Regions from separate parts of the Bacillus sp. JJ1609 genome, predicted to be linked through region 1. Evidence: predicted binding sites of a transcription regulator. Region 1 holds the regulator's gene; each other region holds the start of a gene.
The links. Region 1 encodes Rex, which represses fermentation and respiration genes when NADH is low (regulators of the CRP and FNR family bind a similar motif). Its sites were predicted from a motif close to TTGTGAAATATTTCACAA; they were not measured.

Region 1 (9,511 bases):
ATGGTGTGACGGTGGTTGAATGGGCTCATTTGATTGAGGCTCAGCTGCCAGAAGAGCTGCTGCTGCTCCAGCTCTTCTTGGACGATAATGGTGCCAGGAGAATAGTTGCTGAGCCGAAGGGCGAGCGATATGAAGAATTGTGTAAGGAGATTTTTTAAATGAAGGTATTATCGATTGATACGTCCAATTATGTTCTGGGGATTGGCCTCTTGGATAGCGAAACCGTGATGGGCGAGTACATTTCAAATATAAAGAAGAATCATTCTGTCCGGGTGATGCCTGCAATCCAGACGTTGATGAATGAATGCAGCATTAAGCCAGGAGATTTATCGAAGATTGTTGTTGCTGAGGGCCCTGGTTCCTATACAGGCGTGCGCATAGGGGTGACGATAGCGAAGACACTTGCATGGACGCTGAATATTCCTATGTCAGGCGTTTCAAGCCTTGAGGTAGCAGCAGCTTCGGCAGGACGATATTTTGATGGATATGTTTCTCCTTTCTTTGATGCGAGGAGAGGACAAATCTATACAGGTTTATATAAGTTTGAAAATCAGGTTTTACAAACGGTAAAAGAGGATCAGCTTGTGATGTCCGCTGATTGGGTCCGAACGCTTAATGAAATGGACAGCCGATTTTTATTTACGAGTAATGATTTGCATTTACATGAAAATGTGATTAGAGCTGAGCTTGGTGATAAGGCGATTTTTGCAGCAATCACTGAGCTGAATCCGCGGCCAGCAGAACTAGCATTATTAGGAAGGGATAAAGAGAGTGTCGATCTTCATTCATTTGTCCCTAACTATATTCGCTTGGCAGAAGCAGAAGCCAATTGGCTGAAATCACAAGAGAATAATAAATAAGTGGGAAGATGAAATGAATAATACGATAACTTTCCGTAAGATGACTGTTGAGGATCTTGATGATGTGATAGAGGTAGAGGTTAATTCATTTGCCACCCCGTGGAGCAGGGACGCTTTTTACAATGAATTGACGAAAAATCAATTTGCCCACTATCTAGTTGCTGAAGTCGATGAAAAGGTAGTTGGCTATTGTGGCGTATGGATCATTGTTGATGAAGCTCATATCACAAACATAGCACTCTTGCCGGATTACCGAGGATTGAAGCTTGGCGAGGCGCTTATGGGCAGGATTGTGGAGATTGCGCGCGGATTCGGAGCTATAAGGATCACTTTAGAAGTCAGAGTGAGCAATGAAAGAGCACAGAATCTATACCGTAAGTTTGGATTTGAAGAAGGTGCTTTAAGAAAGCAATATTATACAGACAATATGGAAGATGCTTTAGTAATGTGGGTGAATTTATAATGGGAAAAGATCTATTAATAATGGGAATTGAAACGAGCTGTGATGAAACAGCCGTTTCTATAGTTAAAAATGGCAGGGAAATCCTATCGAATGTGGTGGCTTCACAAATAGAGAGCCATAAGAGATTCGGCGGGGTCGTTCCGGAGATTGCTTCGCGCCATCACGTTGAACAGATAACGATTGTATTGGAAGAGGCCTTAGCGCAAGCTAACATCGAATTAAAGGATTTGGATGCCATTGCAGTAACTGAAGGACCTGGACTAGTTGGTGCCTTGTTAATCGGTGTCAATGCTGCCAAAGCTTTGGCGTTCGCAAATGATATCCCACTGGTTGGGATTCATCATATTGCCGGGCATATCTATGCGAATCGCCTTGTAACTGAGATGAAGTTCCCGTTGATTTCTCTTGTAGTATCTGGCGGACATACCGAGCTTGTATACATGAAAGAGCATGGCCATTTCGAGGTTATTGGCGAGACTCGGGATGACGCTGCAGGTGAAGCATATGACAAGGTCGCACGGACATTGAATCTTCCATATCCGGGAGGACCGCATATCGATAGGCTGGCGCAGGAAGGACAGGCTACTATTGATCTGCCGCGTGCCTGGCTAGAAGAAGGGTCATACGATTTCAGCTTCAGCGGCTTGAAATCTGCTGTCATCAATGTCGTGCACAACGCCCAGCAGCGAGGTGTTGAAATTGTCCCTGCTGAGCTGGCGGCTAGCTTCCAGGAAAGCGTTATTGATGTTCTTGTCACTAAAACTCTTAAAGCTGTGAAGCAATATGGAGTTAAGCAAGTGCTGCTTGCTGGTGGTGTGGCAGCAAACAAAGGACTGAGAGAGGCACTTTCTAAAGCTTTTGCTGAACTTGATGTTGAAATTGTCATTCCTCCATTGTCGTTGTGCACGGATAATGCTGCGATGATTGCTGCTGCTGGAAGTGTATTATTCGAAAAAGGCGAACGTGCCGATTTAACACTGAACGGAAATCCTGGTTTAGAGATAACTATCCACAACGATAGTCGGAAGTGAAAAATAAATATTCTGAATTTCTTGTGGATATCTTGGTGGATATTGTGTGTTTCTGTGTATAATGTGGATAAAAACGACTTTTTTTGTGGACAATGTGGAAAAGTCTCTGGATAAGCCATAAATCAGTCTTTGTTATGTGAATAACTTTGTGAACAAAAAGTCCCGGAATCCATCTGGGACTTTTTTGTGGATTACAGTGGAAATTATGAAGGATTTTAAATAGATTGTTGGGGTTTTTTATTGGAAGAAGCATCTTCTATAATGCCTGTTTTCGTATACAATGTTGCTTTTAATAAGTTGATTGCCACTACAGTTTTACCAGTTGATACTCCACAAAGAAGCTCAGAATGCCCTGAAAATAAAAAGCCGGGCAGCAATTCGCCGCCCGGCACATATCTCCGTCAATCTGTATTCTTTTATGCCAACTCTGTCCATTCTTCCATCAATACATCGAGCTTGTCTTTGGCCGTTTCGATTTTGCTGTTAATATCGGCTGCTTTTTCGTGGTCCTGGAAGACTTCCGGATCACATAAGAGTTCTTCGTATTCAGCGACCTCCAATTCAAGCTGCTCGATCGCTGCTTCGACTTCTTCCATACGCCGTTTGCGCTGGCGTTCCAGCTTCTTTGATTCTTTATCCTGCTGATAGGAGTTTTTATCTTGTTTAGAAGAATCTACAGAACTGCTTGAAGCTTTCGCTGACTGTTCGGCGAGTGCTTTCAGTTCTTGCTGTTCGAGCTTTTTCTCAAGGTAATAATCATAATCACCCAGGAATTCGGCTGCACCATTGCGGTCGAGTTCAATGACCTTTGTGGCGATCCTGTTGATAAAATAACGGTCGTGCGAAACAAACAGGATTGTGCCTGGATAATCGATTAGTGCGTTTTCAAGCACTTCTTTGCTGTCTAAATCCAAGTGGTTCGTCGGCTCGTCCAGAATTAAGAAGTTTGATTTTTGCAGCATTAGCTTAGCAAGGGCAAGACGTGCTTTTTCGCCGCCGCTCAAAGTGGAGACAATTTTCAATACATCGTCGCCGGAGAATAGGAAATTGCCCAGAATAGTGCGAATTTCTTTTTCCGGCTTAAGTGGATATTCGTCCCAAAGCTCGTTTAGTACCTTTTTATTTGAGCTTAGCTCAGCCTGTTCCTGGTCATAATAACCGATCGATACGTTTGAACCATAGTGGATGCTGCCGGCGATCGAAGGAAGCTTTTCAACGATTGTCTTCAGCAAGGTTGATTTGCCGACACCGTTTGGTCCAACTAAGGCAGTGCTATCGCCCCGAGATAGATTGAATGAGATATTTTCAGAAACGGCGTCATCGCTATATCCTACAGCGAGTGAATCAGCCTTTAGGACATCGTTTCCGCTCTGGCGTTCAATCTGAAAGCTAAATGAAGCGGATTTTTCATCGCCAAGTGGCTTGTCCATCCGGTCAATCTTTTCTAGCTGTTTCCTGCGGCTTTGAGCTCTTTTAGTAGTAGAAGCACGCGCAAGGTTTCTCTGGATGAAATCCTGGAGCTTTGAAATCTCATCCTGCTGCTTTTCAAAAAGCTTCATATCCCGTTCGTAGTTTTCAGCTTTTTGGTTCAAGTAAGAGGTGTAGTTCCCAGGGAATTTTGCCAGCTGATGGCGAGAAATTTCATATACCTGATTTACGACTTTATCAAGGAAGTAACGGTCATGGGAAACAATCAGGATTGCTCCATCATAGCCCTGAAGGTACTTTTCCAGCCAAGAAAGAGTGTCGATATCTAGGTGGTTTGTCGGTTCGTCCAGAATTAAAATATCCGGGCGGGTCAAAAGGAGTTTAGCTAAAGCAAGCCTTGTTTTTTGGCCTCCGCTTAATGTGGATATTTTTGTGGAATAATCAAATGTATGGAAGTTCAGGCCATGGAGTACGGAGCGGATGTCGGCTTCATATTGATAACCGCCTTTCTCCTTGAACTGGACCTGCAAGAGATCATATTCCTTGAGAACTCTGTCATATTCAGTCTGATTTGTCAGAATGTCAGAATCTGACATTTTTTCCTCTAGCCGCCGCAGATCTTTTTCCATGGAATGCAGATGGTTAAAAACGCCTAGCATTTCTTCCCAGATGCTTTTTTCGGATTCGAGACCTGTATTCTGTGCCAGGTACCCGATCGTCGTCCCTTTAGGGCGGATGATCTCACCGCTGTCATGCGCCTCCTGCCCGGCGATGATCTTCAGCAGGGTCGATTTGCCCGCTCCGTTGCGGCCAACTAAAGCAACACGGTCATGGGTCTGTATTTCAAACTTTATATTCGATAAAATAAGATCAGCAGCGAAATATTTTGTCAGCTGATTAACTTGTAATAATATCATTATTTTTCACCTCTATAGCCTTAGAGATAGTGTAACCCATTCACATAGGCTCGGCAATATATGAGATCCACCAAAAACTAGGAATGACAAGGAATTTGTGAAGTCAGCAACAAAGTTCACACACAACTTTGTGAAAATAGTGTATCATTTGGTTGAAGGGAGCTTGAATATGTCAGAATTTACTCATTTTAACGAAGAAGGCAGAGCGAAAATGGTGGATGTCAGCGATAAACCTGAGACGGTCCGCACGGCAATCGCCCATTCAAGCATAATTGTGAATGAAGATATATATATAAGAATCACAGAAAATAAGATGAAAAAAGGGGATGTGCTGGCGGTTGCACAGGTAGCGGGCATCATGGCGGCCAAGAAGACGTCGGAAATTATCCCAATGTGCCATCCACTTCCATTAACAGGCATTGACCTCAGCTTTGATTGGGAGCAAAATGGAAATGACTATAGTTTAAATATCACCGCCTCTGTAAAAACAAAAGGAAATACAGGTGTGGAAATGGAAGCGTTAACAGCAGCTTCAGCATGTGCGCTGACTGTTTATGATATGTGCAAGGCCGTAGACAAGGGCATGGTGATCGGCAAGACGTATTTAGTCGAGAAAACCGGTGGGAAAAACGGCGATTTTAAGAGAGAAGAGAAGCTTAAATAGAAATTTTAATTGGGTGGAGGATGGAGAATGACGAACGAACCTATGAAAATTCCGCAGGCAACCGCAAAACGCTTGCCGCTGTATTATCGCTTCTTATTGAACTTACATTCTTCAGGTAAACAAAGAGTGTCATCTGCGGAGTTAAGTGAAGCGGTAAAAGTGGATTCAGCGACAATCAGAAGGGATTTTTCTTACTTTGGAGCCTTAGGTAAAAAGGGGTACGGCTACAATGTGAATTATCTCCTGACATTTTTCCGAAAGACACTGGATCAGGACGAGCTGACCAAAGTGGCGCTAATCGGGGTCGGGAATCTTGGAACGGCATTTTTAAATTATAATTTCTCAAAAAACAATAATACGAAAATCGAAATTGCCTTTGATGTGGATGAGGGCAAAGTAGGCACCATAATGGGTGATGTGTCTGTATATCACATGGATGAGCTGGACAAAAAAGTCGTCGAGGAAGGTATTCAGGTGGCCATCCTTACCGTGCCGTCTGCGGTAGCACAGCCTATTACCGACCGATTGGTCCAGGCGAATATCAAGGGAATTCTAAATTTTACACCTGCACGATTGAATGTACCCAACTCTATCAGGATTCACCATATTGACCTGTCTGTAGAGCTGCAATCATTGATTTATTTCCTCAAGCATTATCCGACTAATTCTGAAACAGAAGAATAATAAGAAAAATAGCCTCTTCGGGATGAAGAGGCTATTTTTTCTGGATTTGCTTGAGTTTGAAATGGAACAGGATCATCCGGATGCCTGAACCGAAGTCGAAGGTCGCGAGCATGACGAGGAGGTAAGTGAAGAATCCCCAGCCGGTTTCATTGACATTCTGGATGGCGAAGTAGGTGAACAAGCTGCCTAGCAAGATGTAGACAATGCCTGAAAATAAAGGCGATTGCTTCATAACTTAAAGTCCCCCAATAAAGCTCTGGATTTTTTCTGCTTCTCTTATCATTCTCTCGATGTCTTCCCTGAATACGGATTGAAGCAGGACAACGAACGTATTCATTGTGACATGGGCTATGATCGGAACGATGATCCGCTTTGTTTTTACATAAAGGAAAGCAAACGTAAAGCCCATGGCCGAATACAGGATGACATGCTCCGGCTCGAAATGCGCGAGTGCAAAGATCACTGAACTGATTAACGCAGCAAAAAAGAAATTCATTTTCTTATGCAGGCTTCCGAAGATGATTTTTCGGAAGACGATTTCTTCTAAAATTGGCCCGATGATCGAGCTGACAAGAATCACAATCGGAAAGTTCTCAATGAGGTTGATAATCTCCTGAGTATTTTCCGAGCCCATTTCAATTCCGAGCAGCCTTTCAATGCTTGCTGCAAAGGATTGAGCCATCAATGCAAGAAATACACCTGCGACGGCCCAGGCAGCCGAGCTTGCTGGCGATGCCATTCCGCGCAAATCTGCCTGCATCTTTGATTCTTTCCGTAAAATCAGCAGCACGATGATCAGTGTAAGTGTAAAGCTGATGACAAGCCAGTAAGGAATCGATAGGGTTTCCATTTCCTTAAGACTCTTACCCATACCAGCTCCCACAAAGGCAACGAGCGGAATTCCGACCAGGCTTGAAAGCTGCATGACAATATAGGCGATGATAATGTACCAGTATTCCTTTTTCAATATAAAAACTCCTTTTAGGCCTTTTCGTAAACTTAATGACTTTATATACGTTTTAATATGATTAAAGTTCCGTAATGCTATCTCTCCATTTTACTAGTAAGCAGCTTGAAAGTTCAAATCGTAGGATGCTGCCTAAAATAAATGGTTAAATATTCGGGGAAACCGCATACTCTTTAAGGTGGCCTTTTTTATACAAGCTTATATTAAAATTCGGAGAAATTTGCCGTCGAACATTGTGGAAAGGGAACGAAAAATAGTCCTTGCTGTTACTGGATTCCTAGCCAGGAACCTTATATAAATTTTATAAAAAAAATTGGACTTCATGCTTGCAAAAAAAATGGAGATTCATTAATATATAAATTGTGTTAGCACTCGATTGAGGAGAGTGCTAATAAAAAACAAATCTACATATTATTTGAGGAGGTTGATTCACTTGATTAAGCCATTAGGTGATCGCATTATTATTGAGCTTGTTGAGTCTGAAGAAAAAACTGCAAGCGGTATCGTTTTACCCGACACAGCGAAAGAAAAACCTCAAGAAGGTAAAGTCGTAGCTGTTGGCACTGGACGTGTCCTTGAAAACGGAGAGCGCGTGGCACTTGAAGTTGAAGTTGGCAACCGCATTATCTTCTCAAAATACGCTGGTACAGAAGTGAAGTACCAGGGAACTGAGTACCTGATCTTGCGTGAAAACGACATTCTTGCTGTAGTTGAATAGAAAAGCGGAAGCGCCTTGGTCAGCCCCGACAAGCGCTGGAGGGCTGGCCAGTGAAGTCGCTTTTTGACTTCATTGGCAGACCGAAGCGACTCGAGGGGCTAGGCGCTGGAGCTAGACACAATATGTGTTGAAGTTTCGTCTATCTTTTATATAACACAAATTTGAGGAGGGTTTTATAAAATGGCAAAAGACATTTTGTTCAGTGAAGAAGCACGCCGTGCGATGCTTCGCGGAGTTGACGCTCTTGCAAATGCGGTAAAAGTTACTCTTGGACCTAAAGGACGCAACGTGGTTCTTGAGAAGAAATTTGGATCACCACTAATCACAAACGATGGTGTGACAATCGCGAAAGAAATCGAACTTGAAGATGCTTTCGAAAACATGGGTGCTAAGCTTGTTGCTGAAGTAGCAAGCAAGACAAATGATGTTGCTGGTGACGGTACGACTACTGCGACAGTTCTTGCTCAAGCAATGATCCGTGAAGGTCTTAAGAACGTAACTGCGGGCGCTAACCCAATGGGCATCCGTAAAGGTATGGAAAAGGCTGTTATCACTGCTGTGGAAGAATTAAAGACTATTTCTAAGCCAATCGAAGGCAAAGCTTCAATCGCTCAAGTAGCATCAATCTCTGCTGCTGACGAAGAAGTTGGTCAATTGATTGCTGAAGCAATGGAGCGCGTTGGCAACGACGGCGTTATTACAATCGAAGAATCTAAAGGCTTCACAACAGAATTAGACGTTGTAGAAGGTATGCAGTTCGACCGCGGATATGCATCTCCATACATGGTAACTGATTCTGACAAAATGGAAGCAGTTCTTGAAAATCCATATATCTTGATCACTGACAAGAAGATCGCAAGCATCCAGGAAATCCTTCCTGTACTTGAGCAAGTTGTACAGCAAGGCAAGCCATTATTGATGATTGCTGAAGATGTTGAAGGTGAAGCACTTGCTACATTAGTAGTTAACAAGCTTCGCGGAACATTCAATGCAGTTGCAGTTAAAGCTCCTGGCTTCGGTGACCGCCGCAAAGCTATGCTAGAAGATATCGCTGCATTAACTGGCGGAGAAGTGATCACTGAAGAGCTTGGCCGTGAACTTAAATCTGCTACAATCACATCTTTAGGACGCGCTTCTAAAGTTGTTGTTTCAAAAGAAAACACGACAATCGTTGAAGGTGCTGGAGACAGCGCTCAAATCGCTAGCCGTGTTAACCAGATCCGCGTTCAAATGGAAGAAACAACTTCTGAATTTGACCGTGAAAAGCTACAAGAGCGCTTAGCTAAATTAGCTGGCGGCGTTGCAGTAATCAAAGTTGGTGCTGCTACTGAAACTGAATTAAAAGAACGCAAGCTTCGCATTGAAGATGCATTGAACTCAACTCGCGCTGCAGTTGAAGAAGGTATCGTATCCGGTGGTGGCGTTGCGCTTCTAAACGTTTACAACAAAGTATCTGAAATCCAGGCTGAAGGCGATGAAGCTACTGGTGTGAACATTGTACTTCGTGCAATGGAAGAGCCAGTTCGTCAGATCGCTCACAACGCAGGACTTGAAGGCTCTGTAATCGTGGAGCGTTTAAAGCGTGAAGAAGTCGGCACAGGCTTCAACGCAGCTACTGGTGCATGGGTTAACATGATCGAAGCTGGTATCGTGGACCCAACTAAGGTTACACGTTCAGCACTTCAAAACGCAGCATCTGTTGCGGCTATGTTCCTAACAACTGAAGCAGTTGTTGCTGACAAGCCAGAACCAGCTGGATCTGGAATGCCTGACATGAGC
Region 2 (9,166 bases), on a different contig from region 1:
CACAAAATTGTCATACAAACCATCAAATAAGCCGCTTTTATGTGAGGTAGTTCACTTAATCAAGTTGCAAATACTTCTATACTTCTTTTATAGAGAAGTACAGAAGGAGGGCCAAATAATGTTTTCAAGAGATTTTAACAAAGACCCATTCATTGTGATTTGGGAACTGACAAGAGCCTGCCAATTGAAATGCCTGCACTGCCGTGCTGAGGCACAATATAGAAGAGATCCTCGCGAATTGTCCTTTGAGGAAGGAAGAGCGCTGATCGATCAAATATACGAAATGAATAATCCAATGCTTGTTTTCACAGGTGGAGACCCGCTTATGAGAGAGGACGTTTTTGATATCGCAGCCTATGCGGTTAAAAAAGGTGTCCGTGTTTCTATGACACCAAGTGCGACCCCGAATGTTACGAAGGAAGCGATCGAAAAAGCCAAAGAGGTAGGATTGTCACGCTGGGCATTCAGTATTGACGGCCCGACAGCTGAAGTTCATGACCATTTCAGAGGAACAGCAGGGTCATTTGATTTAACTATGGAAAGAATTAAGTACTTGCATGAATTAGAAATACCTATTCAAATTAATACAGTTATATCACGTTATAATATTGATTATTTAGATGAAATGGCAAAGATGGTTGAAGATCTGGATTGTGTTTTGTGGAGCGTGTTTTTCTTGGTGCCTACAGGACGGGGCCAGGAAAAAGACATGATTTCCCCAGTTGAGCATGAGAAGGTATTCACCTGGCTCTATGACTTAAGCAAACGTGTGAAGTTCGATATTAAAACAACGGCTGCCCAGCATTACCGCAGGGTCGTAATCCAGCAAAAAATGCGGGAAGCAAAAGACCATACCGAAGAAATCGATTATCTTACTGCGTTGACTAAAGAAGGACTGACAGGTTCAATTGATGGTCTTGGCAGGGCACCAAAAGGGGTCAATGACGGAAATGGCTTTGTATTTATCTCTCACACCGGGGACGTCTACCCAAGTGGCCTTTTACCTGTTAAAGCTGGAAACGTCAGGGAGCAGCCGCTTGCTGAAATATACAGGGAGTCGCCTGTTTTCAAGTCATTAAGGAATCCTGATGAATATAAAGGAAAATGCGGAGTATGTGAATTCAGGCATGTTTGTGGCGGATCCCGTTCACGCGCCTATGCTATGACCGGAGACTATCTGGAAAGTGAACCATTCTGCGTATACATTCCAAAAGCACTGAGAAAACAGAAACAAAGTTAAAATAGAGCTCCAACGTCATGGCGTTGGCGCTTATTCAATAGGCTGTGCTAAGGTTACTGTTGATTTTGAATCTCTGTAGCAGAAATCAACAGTCCACTGGACACATGCATTAAAAAACGAGTGAAGCTAGGAGCCTCACTCGTTTCTGTATTCATAATGTAAATGGATATCAATCTATACTGCAATACACAGCAGGGCAGTTTTCGCAGCCGATTTCCTGGCGTAAAAAGTCAACGTCGTGTACGAGGATTTTTCCTTTTTTAATTGAAATGATTTCTTCACGTTTAAGATCGTTCAAGATGCGGTTTGTGCTTTCACGGGAGGTGCCGCAAAAGTTTGCAAGCTCCTGGTTCGTTAACGGAAGGTCGATGAGGATCCCGTCATCCTTTTGGACACCGTAACTGTTGGTCATGCGAATCAGCGTTGAGAACAATGCGCCTTTTTTTCCGTTCAGTACAAGGTCGCGGAACTTCGTTTGTGTCTTGCGGAAATGGTCGCTCATCCATTTCATGAATTCGAATGCAAGCGATGGATTCTGGAAAATTTCTTTTTCAATGACATCTTTTCTGATGGCTGCAATTTTTGCATCTTCGAGGATAAGGGCGCTTAAAAGGTATTTTGGAGCATCAGTGAATAAAGTCAATTCACCGCAAATATCATTTTCCCCGCAAATCCTAAGTGCGAGCTCACGTCCATCCTGGGTGACCTTGCTGATTTGGACCTTGCCACCAAGGATTAAATAAAGCTCCTCTGCTTCCATTCCTTCCTGGAACAGGTATGAACCCTTTTTAGCATGGATCGTCCTGTCAGCAAACTGGAGCAATTCTTTAATTTCAATTGAATGAGTTACTTTATGTGCATGTGGCATGGTCATCACCCTTTTCATTTATTAAGAGGTAAAACTTAAACTTATGTCTGGTTCACCGTGTCAAAGTATTTATTGTCATAATAATAACACCGGCATAGTGTTAACTAAATATAGGAGCAGTAAGTGTCAAAATGTCGTCACATTCTAGGACCTTTTTGTTCACAAATCCGAAACAAATTGCTTTAATTTTATTATATCGATAAAAAGAGGCAGATAAATTACATGTTTGACGACATCTGTGACGGTTTAATGAACTTAGAATTAGGTGTGAAGTTCGTCACATCTAAAAGCTTGTGAATTTTTTACGATTTACCCATAGAAAGCTGCTATGACAATTTCAAAGCCATTAGGGAAATAAATTAGTAAGCTCAAAGGGGAGAAAAAATCATGAAAACACAAAAAGTTCAGCTTCCGTTGCAAACGCTCAGTCTTATAGCGGGGTTCATGGTGTGGGTAATCTTATCATCATTAATGCCATTCATAAAAGAGGATATCCAGATGTCGGCCAACCAGATTGCCATGGCAACAGCGATTCCTGTAGTCCTTGGATCCGTCTTAAGGATTCCCATCGGATATTGGACAAATAAGTATGGTGCGCGAAAATTGTTTTTCATCAGTTTTACATTGCTGCTTTTCCCAGTCTATTTCATTAGTCTTGCTGATTCTTATACAGATTTGCTGATTGGCGGATTGTTTGTAGGAATCGGTGGAGCTGTTTTCTCAGTAGGCGTAACTTCACTGCCAAAGTATTTTCCTAAAGAGCGCCACGGCTTCGTCAACGGTATTTATGGAGTTGGTAACCTTGGGACTGCGATCTCAACTTTCTCAGCTCCAGTTATCGCCTCCCAGCTCGGATGGCAGACAACCGTCAAATTGTATTTGATCCTGATGCTTGCCTTTGCATTGCTGAACTTCATGCTAGGAGATAAGAAGGAACCTAAAGTAGTCACACCTCTAGGAGAACAAATTAAGAGTGTTTATAAAAATCAAAAGCTATGGGCATTGAGCTTATTTTACTTCCTGACCTTTGGATCTTTTGTAGCCTTTACAATCTATTTGCCTAACTTCCTTGTAACCCATTTTGATCTTGAAAAGGTGGATGCAGGCATAAGGACTGCTGGCTTTATTGCTCTTGCAACATTTTTCAGGCCGATTGGAGGATGGCTGGGTGATAAATTCAACTCTTTCATTATTCTGATGTTCGTGTTTGCAGGTATGACGATTTCAGGAATCTTGCTATCATTCATGCCATCGCTGACACTATACACGATCGGCTGCCTGACAGTAGCCATCTGTGCAGGTATAGGAAATGGTACAATCTTCAAGCTTGTCCCACTCTATTTTTCCAAACAAGGAGGAATCGTGAATGGAATTGTTTCTGCGATGGGTGGATTGGGAGGCTTCTTCCCGCCGCTGATGCTCGCATTCTTGTTCAATCTGACTGGACACTATGCGATTGGATTCATGGCTTTATCACAAGTGGCACTAGCAAGCTTGATCATCGTCTTCTGGATGTATTACCAGGACAAATTGAGCTTAGCTAAAAATATCATTGACCATACGATCGAAGGTGTCATGATCACGGATGTAAAAGGTAATATCGAACAAGTAAATCCTGCTTTCACTACGGTGACAGGCTACACCCCGGAAGAAATTATCGGGAAAAATCCGCGCATTCTGCGTTCCGGTGAGCATGAGGAAGAATTCTACATGGATATGTGGAAAACAATCAAGGAGAATGGCTTCTGGCAGGGAGAAATCTGGAACAAGAAAAAGAATGGCACGATATATCCTGAGTGGCTGACAATTAGCCCTGTAAAAAATGAAGCAGGCGAAATAAAGAATTTTGTTGGCATGTTCAGTGAATTAACAGTGAAAAACAAATAAAGCTCTTTTCAAAACTGCATTAAACTGTTTAATGCAGTTTTTTCCATTCCCTATAAATTGACAACATCATGACAATTAAGGGTAAAAAACACTACCCAGACAATTTTTATGTTGTAATATATATAAAAGAGAAATTCTACTATTTAAATAGAGGACTAATAATGTTAGTGTGAGAATATTAGAGTGAATTGCATTTGTTGCTATTACGCTCACTAATCCTACTTCTATAATTGGAGTTGACACATATGGTAAAAAACATAATCAAAGACCAGTTAAATAGACCACTTCGAGATTTGCGCATTTCAGTAATAGATCGTTGCAATTTCCGCTGCCAGTACTGCATGCCCGCCGAAATATTCGGGCCAGACTTTGCCTTTTTACCTAAAAGTGAACTTTTGACTTATGAAGAAATTGAACGAGTGGCAAAATTGTTCATTGAACTTGGGGTAGAAAAAATCAGGCTCACCGGAGGAGAGCCTTTGCTTCGGAAGGATCTTCCGATTCTCGTCCAAAAGCTAAATGAGATTGAGGGCCTAAAAGATATTGCCTTAACGACAAACGGAGTTCTTCTGCCAAAATATGCAGAGCAGTTGAGAGCTGCTGGCTTGAAGCGTGTCAATGTCAGCCTCGACAGTTTGAAGGATGAGCTTTTTGGAGAAATCAACGGCCGGAATGTTGGCGTTGGCCCTGTGCTCGAAGGAATAAAAGCAGCTAAAAAAGCTGGCTTAGGTGTGAAAATCAATACTGTAATTAAAAAAGGGCTCAATGATTCTGAAATTCTCCCTATGGCTGAATTCTGCAAGAAGGAAGGCCTTGAGTTACGCTACATCGAATTCATGGATGTAGGCAGCACCAATGGCTGGAAAATGGATGATGTCATTACAAAGAAGCAAATGTTTGACATTATTAACGAGCATTATGAATTGGAGAGGGTGGACCCTGATTACTTCGGGGAAGTTGCAAAGAAATACCGCTACAAAGGTACTGATATCAATGTGGGATTCATTTCATCGGTATCGGAGTCCTTCTGTTCTAGCTGCACAAGATCGCGTCTATCGGCAAACGGACAATTATTCACTTGCCTCTTCAATGGAAATGGCCATGATATCCGTGATTTCATTCGAGAGGGTGCTACCGATGACGAGCTTCGGACACGCATAACAGATATCTGGAATCATCGCACGGACAGATATTCAGATGAGCGGACAGCAGAAACAGTCGCAAACAGGAAGAAAATTGAAATGTCTTATATTGGCGGCTAAGACTCCTTCGGGGGTCTTTTTCTTTTTGTAAGGGGATTAGTGTATGCAAAAATAGCTATTAGATTAGAGTGAATTTCCTCTGAGCAGAGGGAAAATCTTTTATATGCGTATGATGTCTCACAGGGACAAAGTCTTTCATAAGCCTTTTGTTGTCCAAGCCTTGATGGTATAAATAAAGTGGCTTCCGCTTTTCTCAAGGCTAATATGTGCATACTATGTTTCCAAACAACCTGATTATGGGTATAAACAGAATCAAATATATCTTATTTATGATTTGGAGAATGCCTGAATGCTTAAAAGAAGAATTGAATTTTTATTTGTATTTATTTTGATAGCCTGCATTTATATCGTGTATTTCACCGGCTTCAGTCAATTAGTCAAGGGTGGAGCCATAATAGTCTATGCAATCATTATCTTAATCAGCATCTATTCGCTGGTGCTGGAAAACCGTTCTGCTCAGCACACACTGATGTGGATGTACGTCTTGATCCTATTTCCAGTGGTGGGTTATTTCTTTTACTTGTTTTCCGGACAGCTTTACTTAAAGGGTTATTTATACAAAAGTAAGCGAACTCGGGATCGGGATGAATGGGAAAAAATAATGAGAAAGGAAGAGTCTCGTGACTTATCCTTCTTGATCGATAATCAGCAATGCTTTGCGCAGTATGCCAAGAATGCATCGTTCACACCAATTACAACAGGATCAAAAGCTAGGATCCTAAAAAATGGTGACGAAACTTTTTCGGAAATTAAGAAGAAGCTGAAGGAAGCTGAAAAATTCATTCACATTGAATATTATATTTTCAGGTCTGACCGGCTGGGACAAGAAATCATTGAAATTCTTATAGAAAAAGCGCAGCAGGGAGTTGAAGTGCTGTTCATGTTCGATGCTGCCGGCAGCATGAAATTTGCCGCAAAAGACCTGAAGGAAATGTTAGATGCCGGAATCAAGACACAGCCATTTTCTCCGCTAAAGTATGGCTTTTTCAATCAGAAATTCAACTTCCGAAATCATCGGAAAATTGTTATCATCGATGGTGAAATTGGTTTTGTAGGTGGCTTGAACGTTGGTATAGAATACCTTGGCGAGGATGAAAACTTTGGGTTCTGGCGAGATACCCATATGGTGCTTACGGGTGAAGCGGTATATACACTTCACAATGTGTTCCTGCTCGACTGGGAATATGTCAGCGGTGAGAGTGTTCTTGAGAATTATCCTGCTGTAAAAAAGCAGGATAATGACGAAGTACTGGATGGTGCTATCCAGGTTGTAGCGAGCGGACCTGATACCCAACAAGGAATCATGAGCGATTTTTATTATACAATGATGTCATGCGCAACAAAGTCCATTTGGATAGCGACGCCATATTTTGTACCAGATGAGGCGATCCGTACTGCATTGAGAGTTGCGGCAGCAAAAGGAATAGAAGTGAGGATCATGGTTCCTGAAATTAATGACAGCTACCTGACTCAGTACGCTAGCCGCTCTTATTTTTCGGAATTATTAAAGAGTGGGGCAGAAATCTATTCATATAAGAAAGGCTTTCTGCATCAAAAGGTGATTATCGTAGATGGTAATATTGCGTCTATAGGTACAGCAAATATGGATATGAGAAGCTTTCACCTGAACTTTGAGGTGAATGTATTCCTTTTTGGCACAAGCTCAATCAGGGATCTTGTCGCCCATTATGAGGAAGATATGCTGGAATCAGAAAAAATCAGTCCTGTTCAATATTATAAACGTGGGTTAATGGAAAGGTCGAAGGAGTCATTTGCCAGGCTATTTTCAGGAGTATTATAGGAAAAGACCTCATCACAACATGATGAGGTCTTTTCAGATTTAGGCAATAAATCGAGGGAACAAAATATTGTTTTCGAGATGTACATGCATGAAGGTATGAGCTTCAAGTGCTTCCAGCCGCTTGTATACTAAACGATATGTTCCGCATGCATCAATTGGCGGGGTGAAATCGGATGTTATTTCGCGCAATTCTTTAAGGATAGAGCCTGCATGATCATGTTCTTTTTCAAGTTCAGTGATTTCAGAAATCATCTCTTTGCGCTTATCGGAATCCGCTGAATCCAGCTGCAGCAGCATCGGGAACACTGTCGCTTCTTCCTTGGCGGTATGCTCAAGCAATTCCTTTTTTAACTCATAAAAGAGTTCATATACCCTTAAAAGCTCTTCATGACGATCTCCATGTACCTTAGAAACCTTGGTTACATATGGGCTAAGCATGGAAAGCTCTTCCTCGAGTTCACGATGATACTTATTTTTAATATGATCAATCAGGACTTCTGAATCGGTTTCTGTCCAAACCTCCATGCTATCTGCAGTTCCATTATGTTTTTTATATAGATCTTCAAGCTCCGCAATGATCGCCGGGACATTAAGGTTCTGTTCGGCAGCTGCTTCTGCAAGTGGTCGATTGCCGCCACAGCAAAAATCGAGACGGTTCTTCTTGAATAAATCACTGGATTGAGGGAACAAATTAACAATATCTTTAACTAAGGAATTTTGATTAAAAGGCATTTTCATGTAAAAAACCTCCATATATTTATTATTAGTGTTTACAAACTCATCATATAGGAATTGGATTAACTAACTGGTGATGTGCATCACACTTCACAAAAAATCTACATATTTATAGGGAATTTTAGAAGTGATTACTGTGAGGTTTGTTATATTTTCATTTTTCCATTACTCTTATAATGAAAAGCGTAATGTTACTAAAAGGCTTTTTTCACAATATTTTGTAGTAAGTACACTAAGAATGAATTGTGGCACTTTTTTCAAGGACTTTAAGTTCCTGTTAAGTAAAAATGCAAGATACACGAAAAGAGCCAAGATAAGTTTTAACCTGCAATAGGAGCTGATTATATATGTTAGAGAAAAGAAACCCTATTCCAATTGGAGAGGCCGTACAGAGGGTAATGGAGCATAAGAAAAATGGCTCAACTGAGTACGTTTCGATTAATGAAAGCTACGGTCGTTATCTGTCTGAGGATCTGAAAGCAACAAGTGACGTTCCGCATTTTGACAGGGCCCCGTATGATGGATATGCAGTTCGTTCGATTGACACACAGGATGCTTCTCAATCCCAGGCCGTTGAGTTTGAGGTCGTGGACCATATTGGAGCAGGCATGCTGACTGATAAAGAGCTTGGGCCTTTTCAGGCAGTGAGAATCATGACAGGAGCGCAAATGCCAGTTGGTGCTGATGCGGTTGTCATGTTTGAATTGGCAAAAGAAGTCGAGAGAGACGGAAAAAAATATATGGAAACAAAGCGCAAGCATAATAAGGGTGATAATGTCTCCTACCGTGGGGAGGATGCTAAGGAGGGGGAAGTGCTTGTCAAAAAAGGTACTTTTATCAATCCAGGGATCCAGGCAATGCTAGCCACATTTGGCTATGCAAAAGTCCCTGTGGCGAAAAAACCGGTGATCGGGCTTTATGCAACTGGAACCGAGCTGCTAGATGTTGATGAACCTCTTGAGCCTGGAAAAATCCGAAATAGCAATTCCTATATGATTTCGGCTCAAATCCTGCGTGCAGGAGCAGAAGTGAAATACTTTGGACAGCTGCCTGACGATTTCGATACCTGCTTCGAAGCGGTTAGTAAGGCAATTGAGGATGTCGATTTATTCATCACCACTGGTGGTGTTTCAGTAGGAGATTATGATTATCTGCCTGAAATTTATGCCAAGATGGGTGCCGAGGTTCTATTCAATAAAGTAGCGATGAGACCAGGCAGCGTAACAACTGTAGCTCAGCTGGACGGAAAGCTGTTATTTGGACTTTCTGGAAATCCATCTGCCTGTTATGTAGGCTTTGAACTGTTTGCGCGCCCAATTATCAGGACAATGCTATTCTCACAGCTGCCGCATCTAAGAAAGGAATTAGCAATT
Region 3 (11,306 bases), on a different contig from region 1:
ATATCCAACAGGAAGCAACGATAGGAATACCATGCCAGCGAGCCCAACATTTAGCATGATGACAATGAATTTAATCCACTTGTCGCTCCATTTCTCCGGCTTTACAATATTTCGCAATGAGTAGACTAACACTGCTCCTGCGAACATTCCGTATACACCCATCATTGAAGCGTGGCCATGGGTAGATGTCAGGAATTGCCCGTGTTCGAAGTAGCTGACTGCAGGCAGATTGATTAGGAAGCCAAGTACCCCTGCACCTACAAGGTTCCAGATTGCTACAGAGATTAAAAACCAGAATGTTCCTTTATAAGGAAAGTCTACCCCGCCATCACGCATCATTTTATATTGTTCATATGCTTCTAAAATCAGCAGTGTCAATGGAATGACTTCTAAAGCTGAGAACACTGCGCCGAGGGCGATCCAAACTTCTGCTGACCCGTTGTAATAATAGTGATGTCCAATACCGATGACTCCCGCTCCCATCAGCAGGATCAACTGGAAATACAATGCTTTGACTGTTGATTTTTTTGTAACAAGCTTCATCTGGACCATCAAGAAACCGATGACTACAACTGCGAATACCTCAAATATTCCTTCTACCCATAGATGGATAATCCACCAGCGCCAGTAATCAGCGAATGTATAATGCGTTCCTGGATTGATCATGAAGGCAAAGAAGTAAAACGCTGGAACTGCTATCGCTGAGTAGAACAATAGATGGATCAAGCCACCTTTATCAGACTCCCGCTTCAAGCCGCTCTTAATTCCGCGGAGTACTATATACAGCCAGATCAGCATACCGATTGCAAGAATGAATTGCCAGATGCGTCCCAGTTCGAGATACTCCCAGCCCTGATGACCTAAGAGGAACCAGTTGTTTCCAAGGTAGCCATTAGCGCCAAGCCACTGCCCTATCATGCTGCCAGCTACAAGGACTACCAAAGCCCAGAACAGAATGTCTACCAATAATCCCTGGCGTTTCGGTTCATGCCCGCCTACAAGCGGTGCTACAAAAATACCCATTCCAAGCCACGCTGTTGCAATCCAGAAAATCGCCAGCTGCAGATGGAACCCTTTCGTAATGTTGAATGGAAGGATATCATGGATCCACTTCATTCCGAAGAAGCTGTCCGGTTCGATATAGTAGTGTGCAAGAAGCGCCCCAAACATCGCCTGGACGAAGAACAGCACCGAAACCACAGCAAAATATTTACCTGTTTTTAATTGTGATGAGGTTAATGGCAGCTTCATTAAATCTATTTTTGGGAAGTTCCCTTCCTTATAGGCTTCCTGCATTCCAAGATGGTAACGATAAAACACATACAAGATAAGTCCAACAAATAATATCAGGATTGTTACACTGGCACCGCTCCACCAAACGGCTGAGAATGACAAGGTGTTGCCTGCATCTTCATAATATGGCCAGTTATTCGTATACGTAATATTATCATCAGGTCTTTCAGTACTAGAAAGCCATGCAGTCCAGAAGAAGAAATCTGAAATCTGTTCAATTTGGTCCCCTTTTGAAACCCAAGCGCGATCCCCTGCTGGCATGTGCTTTTCCTGGATCAGGCGAGGCTTAAGTCCCCAATGGTCTCCTTCTGTAAAAATCCCATGATAGAATTCTCTTACCTTACTATGTCCGTAAATCTGAGCATCGGTTAGTACCAGTTTGTCTGTATCGGGTACATAACGATTTTCACGCATTTCCTTCTTTACATTGACGCGAATGATTGCTTGTTCATCCTTGCTTAATTCTTTAAATTCCTTATCGTATTTTTCCAATGACCGGAAGTCCTGCATTCCTTCTGTATAAATTTTCAATGCTTCAGCTGTATAGTCAGGCCCCATATATGAACCATGGCCCAAAACCGTTCCATAATCCATCAAACCATACTTTTGAAAAACAGCCTGCCCTCCCATGATGCTTTCCTTCGTTAAAATGACTTTCCCGTTCTCGCTTGTTACTTCGATTGGCCGTGGAGCCATTTCTTTAAAAATCCAGTATCCCCCTGTCAGGAGCACTGTAAAGCTGAGTAATAATGTAATAATGAGTACGGATTTCAACAGTGAGTTCCGATTCTTCTTCACCACTGCTTTTGTGGATGTCCTATGTTGGATTTCCATTTCCACACATCCCCTTTCCTGTTTGTTTTACACCTTCATTTTAAAAGCAATCGAATGTATATTTTGTGAAGTATCGCATTTACTAGGTGTGATTTTTCACACAGGAATGAGAATAATTTTCAAAAAAACGTCAAAATATGATTCAGGTCACTTAGCCCTTCTTTTTAGGTTGATAAAATCATAGTAGAAACTTAATCGAAGGTAGAGGAGCAGATTATTATGCATATATCCCAGATCAAGCAGCAGCTAAGGGAAGTACCTATTTTTAAAGAACTTTCAGCTCAGGAATTGGATACGATCGTTGAAATTGCCCAGCCAAGGTTTTATAAAAGCAAAATGTACGCATTTATGCAGGGTGATACTCTGGATCGGGTATTTTTTATAAATTCAGGAAAAGTAAAGATTTATAAAACCGATTCATCGGGACGTGAACAAATTGTATCAGTGCTTGAAACCGGAGAGATGTTCCCACACGCAGGTTTCTTCAGAAAGGGACTGTATCCTGCACATGCAGAGGTAATGGAGGATTCACAGCTGATTGTTATCCCCATTAGCAAATTTGAGGAAATACTTGTGGCATACCCTGAATTATCAATTAAATTATTCAGAGTTCTGGGAGAGAAAATTGTTGACCTGCAGGCACGCCTTGAGGAACAGATTCTCCATAATACGTATGAACAAATCATCATGCTGCTGCTCCGCCTATGCAAGACAAATGGTGAGAAAATGAAGCATGGATTTAAACTGACGACACATTTTACGAATAAAGAGTTTGCCAATATGATTGGAACCTCTCGTGAAACAGTGAGCAGGACTATCAATTATTTAAAGAAGAAGGATTATCTTAGTGTGGATGACGATGGATGTTATCTAATTGATCATGAGAAATTGCATCAAGAATTATTTTAATAGGTTCTTTTAAGAATCACTCTTCATGATCCAGCACAAAAAACCGAAGCTTGAATGTCATCATCAGTGAGTTGTATAAGATTACGAGTAGATCTTCTTATTTGTTAAGTGATGCACGTCACGGAAGAATTAATTGAAAATTATTATCATTTAAATAGATAAATTTACTGAGGAGCTGAGGGTAATGCAACAGAAAACTATTGAACTAGATGTAAGAGAGGATATCAATAACAAGCTGGAGCCATTTCAAAAAATAATGGAGGCCATTTCAGAGCTGCAATTAAACGATATTCTTATTCTCCACGCACCGTTTAAGCCTGTCCCTTTATACGGAGTCATGAAGGCTAAAGGCTTTGACCATGAAGCCGAAAAGATCGATACAAAGCACTATAAAATCACTTTTACTAAAAAAGGAGGGAAATAGGATGATACTCGACAACCGGGGACTAGAACCGCCACAGCCTATGATGAGAACGCTCGCGGCACTTGAAGATTTGGATAAGGGGCAAACACTTGTGATCATAAATGATCGCAGGCCCATGTTCCTGTTTGAACAATTAGATGAACTTGGATATATTTATTTGACTGAACAGCAGGATGATGGGAGCTATAAAGTCACTATTTCCCGAAAAGCGGGGTGATCACATGATTCAGGTTAGTAAGGGGAACGAAACAAATATTAAACTGCCCTTTGCTTTCATTGCTTTTAGCATGTTCGCTATGGTTCTTTCACAGCTTCTCCTATTACTTAATGGGGAACTGTTGATATCAGGGACCTACCGAATTCCAGCTATATGGTCTGCTGCCCACTTGTTTGTACTTGGATGGGCATTAATGGCCGCCATGGGCGCCATGTATCAGCTTGTGCCTGTTGCATTCTTAACCCCTATCTGGAATGAAAAATTCGGATTTGTGCAATTTTCAGTGACCGCTGTGGGAATCGCAGCATTCGCAGCTGCTTTATACATTAGGCCTCAGGATGCATTGATTCCTGGAATCCTGACTTTAACAGGAATTTTAATGTTCCTTTTCCAGATGTTCATGACCCTTAAAAGCCAGGCTAAACCAAACATACTTTCGCTGTTCGTAGGCTCTGCCCTTTTTTCTTTGCTGGCTACCGTCACACTTGGCATTATGCTTGTCCTTAGCATTAGAACAGGATTTGCATCTGGTCATTACCAGATTATATTCAAAAGTCATTTAGTCATGGGAACCGCAGGCTGGTTTACTCTGTTGATTTTCGGTTTTTCTTATAAAATGGTGCCGATGTTCTCACTTTCCCATGGTTATTCGATGAAACCGGCTGCCTATATATTCACCGTTTATATAACAGGCATAATCGCACTGATAAATACATTTATTTTTGAAAGCTTTCCGCTTCAAATTGCAGGTACATTCCTGCTGTTCACTGGCTTCCTGCTGTTCACATGGCATATAAAAAAAATAATAGACAAGCGGGTCAAGAAGAAGCTAGACCGGCCATTCATATTTGCTTTAATGGCAATTGTATGGGGTGCTGTAATCCATTTTTTAGCTTTTTTCAGCAGTGCGGCGGGCTTGCTGCCTAAACTGGCGGGCCCCCTCCTATTCTTATATTTGATTGCTTGGATTGCTTTCAGCATTATCGGATACTTGTATAAAATTGTTCCCTTTCTATGGTGGACACACAAATACAGCAAGGAGATTGGAAAACAAAAGGTCCCTTCCTTAAAGGAGATGATGGATGAAAAAATGGCCCTGCCGCTATTCATCATGTTCACTGCCGGGGTATGCTTCCTTGTCTCCTCCTTCGCAGCAAAATGGATTTATTTATTTTACCTTGGCCAGGGACTGCTTTTGATCGCAGCGACTTTATTCAGCATAACAATTACCAAAGTGGTACGAAAATAAGGAGGAATTGTAAATGACGGATTTAAAAAATAAAATAAGAGAAAATTTAAAAACAGTAATTGACCCAGAATTGAATATCAATGTAGTCGATTTAGGCTTGATTTATGATATTGATTTACCTGAACCAAGAACGGCAAGAGTACTGATGACACTCACAACACCTGGCTGCCCTCTCCATGACAGCATTGTGAACGGCATCAAATACTGTGTAATGGGCATGGAAGAAATCGATCATGCAGACGTCCATTTAACATGGGACCCTGCCTGGACACCGGATATGATGACTGACGATGGTAAACGAATGCTGCAGGGATATTAAAAAAGGAAAAAAAAGAAACGCCTGTGTAATCAAGCGTTTCTTTTTATTTATTTGGGGTTTGAAAGGCCAAATGACAATGCCTGGCGAAAGTTATTTTCTGCTTCCTGCAAATCGGCAATTTGAGCTTCATCTTGCTGAAATTCATTTCTCAAAGCTTCAGAGCTTGAAGTCAGTGCTTTTGAAATTCTATGGAAATCAATAAAAGAATAATTCATTGCCATCCCTCCAATCTTTAATAGATAAATGTAGTTTATTCGCCAATCAAAAAAATTATTCCAGAAGAACAAGCTTAAGAATGATGGAGACTCGAGTATTCCGAGTTCCCTGTCTTCCTTCAGTTACCTGCAATATTCTAAGATGAGTCGCATCAATCTTTACCTAATATACCTTTCACTTGATAATCACTTCCATTTGTTAAATTTCAAAATCAAGAAAAGCCGCATCCTGATGGAGGCGGCTTTTCTTATTTAACATGATATATCATGGAAAAGAACAGCTTTACTTATCAACCCGTGGCGGACGCTTTCCCCAATACTGGTAATAGTCTGTCCGGATAAATCCATTGAAAAGCTTTCGCTTCTTTGTTGCTGGTTTTCCGTATACTTGTTCAAATTCCTCATTTGATGAAAGCATGTAGATGGACCAGGTATCAAGAGGTGCAAATGTCCTGCCCATTTCCTTGTACATTTCCTCCACTGCTTTTTTCTCACCCAGTCGCTCGCCATACGGAGGATTACCCACAATAACCCCGTATTCCTTTCTGGTCGTGAAGTCCTGGACCCGCATTTGCTTGAAGGAAATAAGATCGCCAAGCCCTGCCTCGAAAGCATTCTCCTCTGCAATCTTGACCATTCTGTGGTCGATGTCCATTCCGCTTATATCTAGAGGCTGGTCATACTTCGCTAAATCTTCCGCCTCAGTCCTGACGTCGTCCCAAATAGATTCCGGTATCAGGCTCCATCCTTCAGAGACAAATTCACGATTGAAGCCTGGTGCGATATTTTGGCCAATCAAAGCTGCTTCAATTGGAATTGTCCCTGACCCACAAAATGGGTCGACAAATGGTTTATCTGGAGTCCAATTTGTCAGCATAATTAGGGCTGCAGCCAGTGTCTCTTTTAACGGGGCTTCACCCTGATCTGTACGGTAGCCGCGCTTGTGGAGCCCGCTGCCACTTGTGTCGATTGTCAGCGTTACGACGTCTTTAAGGAGGGCTACCTCTATTTTGAACAATGGACCGTTTTCTTCGAACCATGTCGTTTTTTTATACTGGGTCCTCAATCGTTCAACGATCGCTTTCTTCACGATTGCCTGACAATCCGAAACGCTGAAAAGCTTTGATTTCACTGATTTCCCTGATACAGGAAACTCTGCATCCTCTGGCAGAAGTTGTTCCCACGGAAGGGCCTTTGTTTTTTCAAACAATTCATCAAATGTATAAGCCTTGAATTCGCCCACTTTAATTTTGACTCTGTCAGCCGTGCGAAGCCACATATTGCTGCGAGCGATTGCAAGTGCGTCTCCCTTATATGTAATCTTGCCGTTTTCAACTTCACATTCGTAACCCAGGTCACGTACTTCCTTGGCAACAATCGCTTCAAGACCCATTGCAGAAGTCGCGATCAAATCAAAATTCTTCATAATTTCACCCTTATATCAGAAATAATTTTCGTGTGTAACTTATGCTTAAAATGCCCAATAACAATTAATATACATAAAAAAAGCTCTCCTGGCAAAAGGAGAGCTTTAATAAACACTCATACAAATCCATTAATAACGTTCTGTAAGCCATGTTTTGTACCTTTGTACTGCAAACGACCATAAGTCTCGTACTCCGGTGGTAATCATCTATCTACAGATGATGAATCATCTGTCCTTCTCTTCGTTGAGTTCCTCCAAGAAGGTGCCCCTACCATCGTTTGGGTTTCTCGCTCGTGGGGTTTACCTCGTTCCACCCTTTCCATTTCTGGGAAGGCTCCGTCACTGTGGCACTTTTATAGGTATTCATGCCATATCGTTGCCGACTTAGGCATTTTCCCGGCCGTCAACCGAGTGTGAACCCGGCTGCCCTGGCTTATGAATTGGCCAGGCACGAACACTACAGGCATCTCAGCCTGTGCGAGCATGGACTTTCCTCTGCAGCAAAACTGCAGCGATTACCCGAACGTTATTAACAGCTTCATGAAGTATTATATTTAATATTGACATCAAATGCAATGGTAATACATTTCATAATCTAGCAGAAACTGGTTTAATCGTAGAGTTTGTCTCCAAATACGTGTTTCTCAAGATTTGACAGCCTTTTAAGGATATCAAAATTAGTAGTGCCTGCTGCCTGTGTACTTGGTCGGCGTGACGTTTCATCTAGCTGCTTTTTCAAGCGAAGATTATCCTGCTGCAGTTCTTCTATCTCCTGCTGCATCAATTCATAATCTTTGATGATTAAATCAAGAAACTTATCAACATCTTCTGGCTTATAACCACGCATAGCTGTTTTAAATTCTTTTTCCAAAATATCTTTTGCAGTTAATTGTAATTTATCGGATAGCATTCCATTCACCTCAATATACCCCTATCGTCTAATTTATTTTTTCAAAAACACAGCGATTTGTCAATTTTTCTTTTCTTAAGCTTCATTCGTTACCATCGTACCTTAATTTCACGGAGTAAAAATCGGTCTAAACATTTTACGAATCTTTCAGGTGACGGTCGAAAAGAGGAAGATACCAATTAAAGTAATAGTAGAAGTTCATTTACGTAAATTATAATTCCATATAAATTCCTCAATTCACGTTAAAACCCCTGTTTTCTTAATTGTTCTTCTTCAACAATCATTTGGAGATCATACATAGTAATCAATCTCACTTCATACTCGTTTGTTTCTCCGTATTTTATTGCTGTTTCATACATAAACTTGGGACTGCCTTCTATTTCAGGATCATACAGCAGAATCATCACGTCACTTTTTTCTACAAAAAACTGATTCTTCAGCCTGAACTGCCACGGCTTTTCATATGGTTTCCGTGATATCGAATCCACATGGTCCGCACCTGAAAGAATGGATTCATACCATTCCTTGTTAGCCTCTTTCCACGTTTCTTCCTGGTTAAGGAATGGAGTGAACACAGATAATTTCAGGTCTGGATATTCCTCCTTTAATTCATACACAGCTTCGCCTGCCCATAATTCGACACCAAGCTGCCCACTGATCATTACCCATTCCAAGCCTTCCTCAACTAAAGGCAGCAAACTTTTTTTGATTGCAATTTTTATGTATTCAGCTGCAGGATGATCATGTTGAAATATCCCAAGCTCAAAAGGTTTATAGCCAGAAATAGCAACGACTTTTGCCATTATATCTCCTTCAGGTTTGATTTTCAGGTCTAGATAAATTTTGCAAATGCCTTATATCAAAAATATTTACCTATTGAATGTATTCCCTTGTTAGGTCAAATATTAATCCTCCCAGCGTAATTATTCTTTTTATTTTCCTGCAGAATTTCAAATGACCTTAAAAAAACAAGGGCTAAATAGCCCTTGCAGAAGTTATTTTATCGTCCAAATCCCATGCCTGGTCCTGGTCCAAAGCCTGAAGGACCTGGTCCCATGCCTGGTCCCATCCCCATACCTGGTGCTCCACCAAATCCTGGGCGCGGCCTTGGGCCAATCGGACCAACTCCTGGGCCTGAACCGCCATAGAAATTCTGATTTGTTACCTGGTTCACTGTAGACTGTGTTTGCGGGAAATAATGGACATGATCATAATTAATATGATTTACATTTGTAGTGTGAGTCGGATGTACGTGTGGAACCACATTATTAACATAATTATGGTTTACACAACATTTAGTAGGATGAACTACTGTTGGCAATACATTTGTCGGTTTGCAGTACATAGTGCATAACTCCTTTCCTATAGACTTATTCTTTACATTATCAGCCTATGAAAAAGCAGTGCGTCTTGTACTAATGAAAACACCTATTTTTTCCGGAGAATCTGCCGTGCAAGCAAAAATAAAAAATTAAAGGAATGTGTAAAAGTTGTCCTTAAGGCCACTGAAAATAACAGCAATAAGTGTAATAACAACAAAATAGAGAACTAAAACCGCTTTATACATTTTACCAGCCCCGTAAAAATTATTAATTTTTTTGTTCCATACAATTTTACATTTTACAATGTCAGAACAGTTCATACAACAGAATATTACAGGTTTATTGCTGGTAAATGTTAAAATTTTGTTACAATTCCAGAAATCATGCCGAAAAGTGCGGTAAATACGGTTTATTTTGACGAATCCTGCGCTTGCCCGGGAAATGCTTTCCGGGAAATTCTCATGATTCTTTTCTGAAGTTCTTCATTGAAAATCATGTCTTTTTTTGTAGTGCCTTCATCGCTTAAATGGATTGATTCTGCAAGCCGGCAATATTCTAATGCCAGCTCAAGGTCCTTTTCCCGATGCTCAAAATGCTTGGCAAGCTCTATGCATGCTTCCTTTCTGTCCTTACTTGTCCCTTTTTCAGCACTTTCTTTCCACAATGAGACGGCTTGTGCCCAGTCCTTGTTTCGTTTATATTCAGCAGCCAAGGCATGCTTGGCAGCAGCTTCCTGTTCGTTTCCTCTCTCAGCCAGCCCGCTGAACGTTTGTTTAGCCTTATCCGATTCTCCCAGGTAGGAAAACCAGCGTCCAACTTCGTAGGTTTCTCTTGCCGATTGAGATTTGTCCCTTCCTAAAAGCTGATAAGTCAGATGTGTATAAAGCGTTAATAGTGACAGGATGTCCGTTTCATTATGCTTGATCACTCCAAGCAGCCCTTCTGGATTCTTTCTTTCCAAAAAGTCGAAATAAATCATTGGCGCAAGGAATCCCGGGATATCATCTTTTCGTTCCAGACCAAGCACTTCCTGTTCCACAATGCTTAACTTCATTCTCTCAATTTTATGCTTCCACATTCGCCTTGCAGCATGGTATAGGTCAAAGTGGCCATAGGCAGGCAATTTGGGAACATGATCCCTTACGAGAGTGTGCCTCGTCTTGACCTGTGGCCAGTCAAATGCCTTCCCATTATAGGTTACCAGGGTAGTATAATCCGCATTTTCAAGAAAGCTTTGGTAAAGAGCAACTTCGGCGCCTGGCTGCGGAAGAATATGCTGTTTTAATTTTATTGAATTACCTGATACACTTGCATGACCCAGCAAAAAGATCGTATTGCCCGCCCCGCCGCCAAGCCCCGTGGTTTCTGTATCAAAAAAAACAAGATCCTCTGGTTTATGGCCTGACGCTGATAGTGGATGCCTGGTTTCTTCATTATTCCAAAGGGAAACCGCCTCCAGCAAATCACCGAATCGGTAGCTGCCATGCTTGTAATCAAGCGGATAGCTGACTTCCCTTACCAAACAGTACTGGCCATCGAAATAGAAGGGGGAAACGGATTCTTTTTCCCAAACATCGAAAAACGGAATTTCTGGAGTATCCTGAACTGGAATCATTTCAGCTTTAGGTTTTTCACTTCCGCTTTTAATATGAGGTTTTAAGCGGTTCAATTTATTCTTAAGACTCATTTTCCCCCTCCTTCTTTAAACTGCTGCTTTAAGGAACATGTTTAAAATTTTTACAACGTCATTTTTTGAATGAATTGATGTCGTATCTGTACCAATACATGAAGGACAGCCGTTAGAACATTGGCAGTTTATTACCATTTGTTTAGTTTGTTCCAATATCGCTTCAATACCCGAATAGATTTTTTCACTGAGACCTATGCCACCCGGGTAACGGTCGTAAAAAAAGATTGTCGGTTTCTCATTATGAGCAGCTTTCACTTGCGGTACAACATGGACATCAGATGGATCACACATGACAAATAATGGTGCAATATGCTTTAATGCCTGAGAAGTGCCAATCAGGCCCTCTTCAAGACGGTCATCATTAAATTCAGACAGCTCTTTATTTAGTGAAATCCAAGCTGAACTCGTATGCAATTCTTCTTCTGGAAGAAAGATTGGGCCTGAACCGATATTCTCATGTGTTTCAAATCTGATTTTCTTAAAAATGGTTGCCATCGC

Region 2: a site for Rex is predicted at 2,374-2,391, ahead of V7654_RS09050 (nitrate/nitrite transporter). Genes of this name have one in related genera too.
Region 3: a site for Rex is predicted at 3,138-3,155, ahead of V7654_RS16225 (DUF2249 domain-containing protein). Genes of this name have one in related genera too.

The regions. Positions count from the first base shown of each region.
Region 1 is NZ_JBALSS010000039.1:16,734-26,244, reverse strand. Features, by position in the region: gene tsaE (tRNA (adenosine(37)-N6)-threonylcarbamoyltransferase complex ATPase subunit type 1 TsaE) at 1-158, shown strand, start outside; gene tsaB (tRNA (adenosine(37)-N6)-threonylcarbamoyltransferase complex dimerization subunit type 1 TsaB) at 159-860, shown strand; gene rimI (ribosomal protein S18-alanine N-acetyltransferase) at 874-1,323, shown strand; gene tsaD (tRNA (adenosine(37)-N6)-threonylcarbamoyltransferase complex transferase subunit TsaD) at 1,323-2,354, shown strand; gene V7654_RS22185 (ABC-F family ATP-binding cassette domain-containing protein) at 2,771-4,699, opposite strand; gene moaC (cyclic pyranopterin monophosphate synthase MoaC) at 4,869-5,363, shown strand; gene V7654_RS22175 (redox-sensing transcriptional repressor Rex) at 5,391-6,047, shown strand; gene V7654_RS22170 (YdiK family protein) at 6,079-6,279, opposite strand; gene V7654_RS22165 (CPBP family intramembrane glutamic endopeptidase) at 6,283-7,014, opposite strand; gene groES (co-chaperone GroES) at 7,448-7,732, shown strand; gene groL (chaperonin GroEL) at 7,913-9,511, shown strand, end outside.
Region 2 is NZ_JBALSS010000008.1:49,718-58,883, reverse strand. Features, by position in the region: gene V7654_RS09060 (TIGR04053 family radical SAM/SPASM domain-containing protein) at 119-1,240, shown strand; gene V7654_RS09055 (Crp/Fnr family transcriptional regulator) at 1,410-2,108, opposite strand; gene V7654_RS09050 (nitrate/nitrite transporter) at 2,496-3,995, shown strand; gene moaA (GTP 3',8-cyclase MoaA) at 4,241-5,257, shown strand; gene cls (cardiolipin synthase) at 5,547-7,058, shown strand; gene ric (iron-sulfur cluster repair di-iron protein) at 7,098-7,796, opposite strand; gene V7654_RS09030 (molybdopterin molybdotransferase MoeA) at 8,141-9,166, shown strand, end outside.
Region 3 is NZ_JBALSS010000021.1:63,898-75,203, forward strand. Features, by position in the region: gene V7654_RS16215 (nitric-oxide reductase large subunit) at 1-2,127, opposite strand, end outside; gene V7654_RS16220 (Crp/Fnr family transcriptional regulator) at 2,347-3,036, shown strand; gene V7654_RS16225 (DUF2249 domain-containing protein) at 3,221-3,460, shown strand; gene V7654_RS16230 (DUF2249 domain-containing protein) at 3,462-3,677, shown strand; gene V7654_RS16235 (hypothetical protein) at 3,682-4,926, shown strand; gene V7654_RS16240 (metal-sulfur cluster assembly factor) at 4,940-5,245, shown strand; gene V7654_RS16245 (hypothetical protein) at 5,293-5,460, opposite strand; gene V7654_RS16250 (THUMP domain-containing class I SAM-dependent RNA methyltransferase) at 5,744-6,886, opposite strand; RNA gene rnpB (RNase P RNA component class B) at 7,025-7,413, opposite strand; gene gpsB (cell division regulator GpsB) at 7,497-7,796, opposite strand; gene V7654_RS16265 (DUF1273 domain-containing protein) at 8,039-8,599, opposite strand; gene V7654_RS16270 (CotD family spore coat protein) at 8,797-9,141, opposite strand; gene V7654_RS16275 (ribonuclease H-like domain-containing protein) at 9,528-10,805, opposite strand; gene V7654_RS16280 (DEAD/DEAH box helicase) at 10,821-11,306, opposite strand, start outside.